Regions from separate parts of the Lysinibacillus sp. FSL K6-0057 genome, predicted to be linked through region 1. Evidence: riboswitches for the same ligand, from Rfam matches in the RefSeq annotation. Region 1 holds a riboswitch; each other region holds the start of a gene.
The links. A riboswitch is a leader RNA that binds a small molecule or an ion and turns the genes downstream of it on or off. The one in region 1 is predicted to bind cobalamin.
Positions count from the first base shown of each region.

Region 2: it holds a riboswitch for cobalamin, as region 1 does, so the genes downstream of both, MHB40_RS15615 ((2Fe-2S) ferredoxin domain-containing protein) here and MHB40_RS11495 (hypothetical protein) in region 1, are expected to answer to the same signal.
Region 3: it holds a riboswitch for cobalamin, as region 1 does, so the genes downstream of both, MHB40_RS12490 (glutaredoxin) here and MHB40_RS11495 (hypothetical protein) in region 1, are expected to answer to the same signal.

Region 1 is NZ_CP152047.1:2,351,053-2,353,374, reverse strand. It holds gene MHB40_RS11500 (translation factor GTPase family protein) at 1-128, shown strand, start outside; gene MHB40_RS11495 (hypothetical protein) at 279-1,034, opposite strand; cobalamin riboswitch at 1,261-1,445, opposite strand; gene MHB40_RS11490 (hypothetical protein) at 1,569-2,322, opposite strand, start outside.
Region 2 is NZ_CP152047.1:3,121,354-3,123,675, forward strand. It holds gene cobJ (precorrin-3B C(17)-methyltransferase) at 1-708, opposite strand, end outside; gene MHB40_RS15615 ((2Fe-2S) ferredoxin domain-containing protein) at 713-1,084, opposite strand; cobalamin riboswitch at 1,230-1,412, opposite strand; cobalamin riboswitch at 1,665-1,850, shown strand; gene MHB40_RS15620 (energy-coupling factor ABC transporter permease) at 1,998-2,322, shown strand, end outside.
Region 3 is NZ_CP152047.1:2,552,856-2,555,177, forward strand. It holds gene MHB40_RS12485 (hypothetical protein) at 1-548, shown strand, start outside; cobalamin riboswitch at 849-1,027, shown strand; gene MHB40_RS12490 (glutaredoxin) at 1,144-1,368, shown strand; gene nrdI (class Ib ribonucleoside-diphosphate reductase assembly flavoprotein NrdI) at 1,365-1,724, shown strand; gene nrdE (class 1b ribonucleoside-diphosphate reductase subunit alpha) at 1,721-2,322, shown strand, end outside.

The DNA of each region.
Region 1 (2,322 bases):
TGATTGCACAGATTGGCTACGATAAAAATGCCGACCCTGAATATAGTTCCTCTAGTATTTTTTGTGCAAAGGGCAAAGGATATACGGTTCCGTGGCATGAAGCTCAGGCAGCCATGCATTGTTTATAGGGCAGGAGTCGGCCTGCTCGCTCGGAGGCGTTTTGCTTGCTTCCGCGGGTATTCTTCGCTCAAGCGCGAGTATTTCTTGCTTGAACGTGAATATATTTCGATCCTGCATTTAAATGAAAGCAAGCCCTCCATAAAACGGAGGGCTTGTTTTTATAGTGCACCGACAGCTTTCTTTGTTGGTTTGTCCATCAAATAAGCGGGTTCTACTATCACGTAGTCATGCTTGTTCGTAAAATCAATCAGTACCTTGCCTGGGTGACTTTTTAAAATTTGCAGATGATCAATTAATTGCAGTAAGAGCTCGTGCCCATTGCCGCGTGGATGCCAGTTGAAGTGATAATCATTTAACGCTTGCACCGCTTCAATAAACTGGGCATATTCCTGCTGCACGAATGCGATGAGTTTGTCATGGTGAGGTGCCAAATCGTGTAAATATGTTTCATAAAAGCGCATGACAATCGAGCATAATAAGTCATTGACACGAGCGGCACTTAAAACAGGCTTTGGCTCCAATGTTAGACGATCAAGGTTAGGCTTTGCGCGTGTTGAATCAATGCGCGTAATTAAGTGATACGCTTCCCCATTGACTTCATAGACAATCGGATTGGTCGGCATATACATCATAAAATGATTGGTCTTTGTTTTCAGCTCATCTGTTAATGCTGCCTTTGCCAATAGATGACCGTCCACATCCCCTTTTTGTATCCAAATAATTTCTTTATTATATAAGATTTGCTCAAAGAAGCGATCGTTGCGTATCAGCTTCGTTGCTAATAATTGATCGATCAGCGATTCGACCACCATTCTTGTTTTCGCTTTCTTGGCAACTTCTGTGCGTGGTTGCTTACAAATGTTCATATCTTCATAAGGCGTTTCCAGCGTTGTCGTTACATGAATATTCGTCATACGTGCATCCCCTTTGCGTACATATTTTCAAAACAAAAAGGACTCCCTACGTTTTGAGGAAATCCTTCGCTTTATCTTCTTTCATCACACAATGCCAAACAAACCCTAAGTATGTGTGAACGAGTCCGATTGTGAACCCTTTCATTTACTATGGGCGTTTGACGTACTGTGACGAACAGAGCATTCTGTTTTGTCAACATGCCACCTCCTATTCCTCGTAGGTTACTGGTGTGTACTCATAACAGGCAGGTCTCCTGACTCATGGTCATCGCTTCCTTTCTCCTTCCCGTCCAAAGACAGTGGTTGCTGAAAAGTCGCTCACATTTACAGTTGCGGGACAGTGTCGGATTTGCACCGACTTCCCTTTTAAGCAAATTGCACGCAATTTACACCTATTACTACACGCTATTCAGTTGGTAAGGAAACGAGAATACCTCGTTTTCCTATTAAAGTATTAAAATTAATTGTAAAGGAGTGCCATTTAGAAGTCAATTCTTGCTCGTTTAAAACACAATTTCATTCACCGAAATGGTCCTACACCTTTTGGAAACCAACAATCCTACTTTGTGGGATAGATGAATTATGTTCAATGACAAATACCTTGGAAAAATGGTCGTAATAGGTTTTATCATGAGCTTTTGGAGATAAAATAATTAACTTTCGATTTAACTCTTTTGCATATAAATGAAATACTTTGTCCTTGCGTTCATCATCTAGTGCGCTATCAAACTCATCAAGTACGATATAGCTTGGGGCTATCGAGAGGTTTTGCAATAAAGCTAAGGCAAAGAGGAGCGAGCTTAACGATTCCTCCCCTCCTGAAACACCTTTACCTACTTTGCCATTTCGCGCTTTTAAGCTGACATCCTCCATAGTACCCTGATGACCGATTTTACGAGCTTTCACATAAAGCAAGTATTTAATACGCCCTGCCTTCTCTTCTATTCTTTCTTTTTCGATATGTCCCTCAAAATGAAAGATATCCATATACTTTTGGAACAACATATTAATCTTTGTTAAATACATATTAATGGTCGTTTCTAGTTTATCTTCTAAATCTGCTGCAAAACCCGCATTTTGCTCAAGAAGTATTTCAGCACTTGCTAATTCTGCATTTTTACGCTCAAAATCTTCTTTCATTTTTTCAAAATTTACTTCAGCATGAATATTGACCTTTTCTAGGCGTGCCGCTTCGAATGCTGCAGCTTTTTCTGCATTACCATGAATTAACCTTGCCTCAGACCATTTAATGGAGATGGATTCATCAACAACACATGCTTCGACAGGT
Region 2 (2,322 bases), 770 kb from region 1:
AAATGTTGATGAATTCCCGATAATGACAGTTGTCAGCATACCAATATCATGTTCTAGCATTTCTGCTAGCGTTGTCATGGTCACTTCTTGACGTTCTCGATACGCACTTTTCACAAGCCCTACTGGTGTGTCTGGCGAACGATATTCTAAGAGAATTCGCTGAGCTTCGACAATTTGTCTTGTACGGCGACCACTTTTAGGATTGTATAATGCGATGACAAAATCTGCCATAGCAGCTGCCTCGACACGCTTTGCAATCAAATTCCAAGGTGTTAGATGGTCACTTAAACTGATTGTACAAGCATCATGCATAATGGGTGCACCAAGTATGCTCGCACATGAATTAATCGCAGAAATACCAGGAACAATTTCTACTTCAATTCCTGTTGCTTCTGTCCAGCCTAGCTCGATTAACACCTCATACACTAATCCCGCCATGCCATAAACGCCTGCATCACCACTCGAAATCACCGAGACAATGCTCCCTGCCTCTGCTTGACGAACGGCTTCCTGCGCACGGGACACCTCTTCTGTCATGCCTGTGCTAACAATCGATTTCGCACTAACTAAATCTTGAATCAGCTCTACATAGGTTTTGTAGCCTATAATCATATCACTTTGTTGTAAAGCTTCTACTGCACGTGTCGTAATATGCTTAAAATCTCCAGGTCCAAAGCCTACTACGAAAATTTTTCCTTTTTGCGCCATGTTGTTACCCCTCTTTCACCTTTTCGATCCCTTTAATGGCTGTTGTTTGAGCAGTACGCTGTAATGTACCTTCACGAAGTGTAAAGACATGTTCGTTGTATAAGGATTCATGATGTAAATCTTGTACTAGTGTCCTAGCATGCTCTGTTGATGGCACACGATACCAATTCCCTTGAGGGTAGGCGATTACCACACAGGCATCCTTGCATCGTCCATTACAGCGCGTTCTTGTCGTATGTATTTCTTGATCGAGTGCTTGTCGCTGTATTTCATCTCGAATGGCTAAGGTAATTTCCTCACCATCCTTATTCATGCAACTACTGCCATTGCAAATAAAGAGATGTGTTTTCATCCCCTCTAAATTCCATGTTGTCATCTTCTGTCTCCCCTCATTTGCTTTCTGGAAAAAGAAAAACCTTTACTCTAAATCGAAGAGTAAAGGTTTTGTAGAAGCCAAATAAAAACGAATAGCATGAAATAAAGGTACTCGCTTCCGCTTCAACTTCTCCCTCCGAAAAGTTTGCATGCACAATCAAATAAGCAGGTTTCCTGACTTAAGCTTCATTTTACAGTCGCACCTTCCCAAGTTTGCACCAGTGGCTTTGCGATTTCATCAGCTATTACAGTAGCGGGGGCTGTATTGGATTTTCACCAATTTCCCTATTATCTCGAGCTATTCGAGCACTTATTGACGTTTTATATGAAATTTTTATTAGTATTTTAAATAGAAAACTGTCTTAATCATATCTTATTATTTTAAAATTTCAATATTTCTTTAAAAATTTATGACAAATTTATCAATTTTGAAGTGAACTGGGGTATAAAATTTATACAATATCCATCATTAGCACAATGAATATTATCAGAATATTCGCCGTTGACCTTTAATTAAAAAAATTTTATAAAAAGGTATAGCATATTTATGGAAAATCATGTTACACTTTGTCGTGAAATCTCACAATTGAATGTTTTTCGGTGTAAAATGCTTGCCATTTTGCTTAAAAGGGAAGCCGGTTTGAGTCCGGCGCGGTCCCGCCACTGTAATAGGGAGCTTTATAGAATATGTCACTGTCCAACGGATGGGAAGACCTATAAAGTATTGAACTAGAGCCAGGAGACCTGCCGAAAAATAGGTGATCGTTTCAGCCTACGAGGATAGGTGTGCGGCTTAGCAGATGAGAATGTTATTTGCTTTTTTAGCTATGCACTTTTCCACCAACGGAGAAGTGCTTTTTTATTTACGCACGCTACATTCTAAAAATCTATTAATTAGTTAGGAGGAAAGCTTTTTGAAATTTTCATGGTGGAAACTTAGTTATTTTTTATTGGCCTTTTTAATTGTGCCAAAACGTGCCTTTGCGATGCATATCATGGAAGGTTTTTTACCAATCGAATGGGCGATTTTTTGGTGGGTTATTTCTATTCCTTTTATCGTTCTAGGATTGCGTTCTATTCGCAAAACAATTGAAGAAAATCCTGAAACAAAGATGCTTTTAGGGCTTTCAGGAGCCTTTGCTTTTGTGCTATCTGCCTTAAAAATCCCTTCTGTTACAGGTAGCTGCTCTCACCCAACTGGTGTTGGACTTGGGACAGTTCTCTTTGGCCCTCTAGCCA
Region 3 (2,322 bases), 200 kb from region 1:
AGATACTGTTAAAATGGAATAAACAAACACACGCTATTTCTGAAGAAAAACTTCAAAAGCTTTGGATGAAACTGATAAGAAAATATAAATTTTCTCTTGATGAATGGGAAAGAAATGCTGGAAATACGAATATTCACTCGTATCTTGTGAAAGAACAAGGGCATGGTCTACAAAAATTAATTCGTTTTTACAGGGACCGTCATGGAGTGAAATGGTTAGAAAATGCCTTTGATTATGGCATGACATTGCTAATGAAAGGTGGGGAAATGCCAGCATTAGAAATGTTTTTCCTCACAAATTTAATATGTTACAAGTGGCAACTAGACTACTTAGAGGATAAAGAAGTGCAATATTACTTTTCTCATTCAGTAAATGGGAAAGTGAAAGAGGTCTATGATCGTTTTAGGGCTTACGATAGAGAACAGAATCTATTAACTGCAACTAAATTATATAAGCTTTTATCCAAATATAATCCTCAATTTCATACAAATTCTGCAGCAACGCCGGAATTTTATAAGGAATTGGCCCTGTTTATTGAAAAGCACTAATAGATGTTCCTAGTGTCAAACAGTCTATTTTTCTTCAGAATATAGACTGTTTCCATAGCTATTCAAGATTATTTTAGGCATTCTATAAATGAATAGATTTACTGTAGATAGATTTTAATAGAAAATCTCGTACATCGTTTAAAATATATATTTTGTTTAGGTATAAGTAATTAGTGATAATCTATTTCGAACTACATAATAAAAAATACTGAATAATCCAAAAATAAAGAAGTTTAGAATCTAGATTTACTTTTCATTTGAAGGATGGTAAACTTAAAACTATTGAACAACAACAATATATTGTGTTCGTTTTACTAAGGTACTACTATATGTAGTTTAAAAGGGAAGTTCGGTACAATTCCGACGCTGTCCCCGCAACTGTTAAGCTGACGATGATAGCATCCACTGTGCATGCGCATGGGAAGGAAATCAGAGAATGAAGCAAAGCCAGGAGACCTGCCTTTCTAAAACAAATTAATCATTTCTTCGGGGATTAAGAGATGGGAACGTCGGTATTTTTAGTATGTTAACGTTTCCATTTTAGCTATCTCTCTTAAAGAGATAGCCTTTTTATTTTATGAAAAGAGGGATTTCTATGAAACTTTATACGAAAACAATTTGTCCAAAATGCCTGTGGGTAAAATCTGAATTACAACGTGCAGGACTTGAAGCAGAAATTGTTAACATTGATCACGATGAACAAGCTAAGCAAACCATTATAGATGCAGGTTTTTTAAGTGTGCCTGTTTTAGAAATGAATGAAACCTTTATAGGAGATGTTCAGGAAATTGTTTCTCAAATTGAGTTGATTACCCTATGATCGTTTATGCAAGTCGTACAGGCAATGTCCGAAATGTTGTATCCAAATTAAAGGCAGAAGCTATCGAGCTCTCTGAAGAATTGCGACTGAATAAGCCGTATCTTTTAATTACCTACACAGATGGTTTAGGTGACATTCCAGCGAAGGTGCAACGCTTTTTAGAAAAAAACAGAGATTTTTGTAAAGGAGTAGTTGCCAGTGGCAATAGTAACTTTGGCCATCATGTATTTGGCGCTGCTGGTGAGAAAATTGCTACTACCTATCATGTACCCTTAGTAAGGAAATTAGATTTACGAGGCAATCAAACAGATTATGAAGCAATACAAACGTTTTATGAAACGAGGGTAATGAGATGAAAACCTATTTAAAGCTTAATAATGACGTACTGAATCGTTATAGTACAACTGGATTACTTGAGTTAGAAAAAGATCGTGAAGCTACGCGCCGCTACTTTTTAGAGTATGTCAACGTACGTTTGCGTTATTTTATAGATATTGAGGAAAAAATCCGCTATTTAGTTGATGAGGGCTACTATGAGAAAGCATTTATCGACATGTACGAAATGGAATTTATTAAGAAGTTGTATAAAAAAGCCTATGATTATAATTTCCGATTCCCATCCTTTATGAGCGCCAGCAAGTTTTATGATAGCTATGCTATGAAAAGTCGTGACGGCGAAGAGATTTTAGAAAAATATGAGGATCGTATTGTTATTATTGCTTTGTATTTGGCTCAAGGCAACACAGCTTTAGCAGAACGTTCTGTCGAAGCGATGATGGAAGCCTATCAACCTGCCACACCAACTGCATTGAATAGTGGCAAGAAAGCACGTGGTGAATTAGTAAGCTGCTTTAAATTATCAATGGATGACTCCATGAATAGTATTGCCGAAAACATTGGCTATTGTTTAGAGCTATCACGCCTTGGTGGTGGGGTTGGGGTCAACTTAACAGA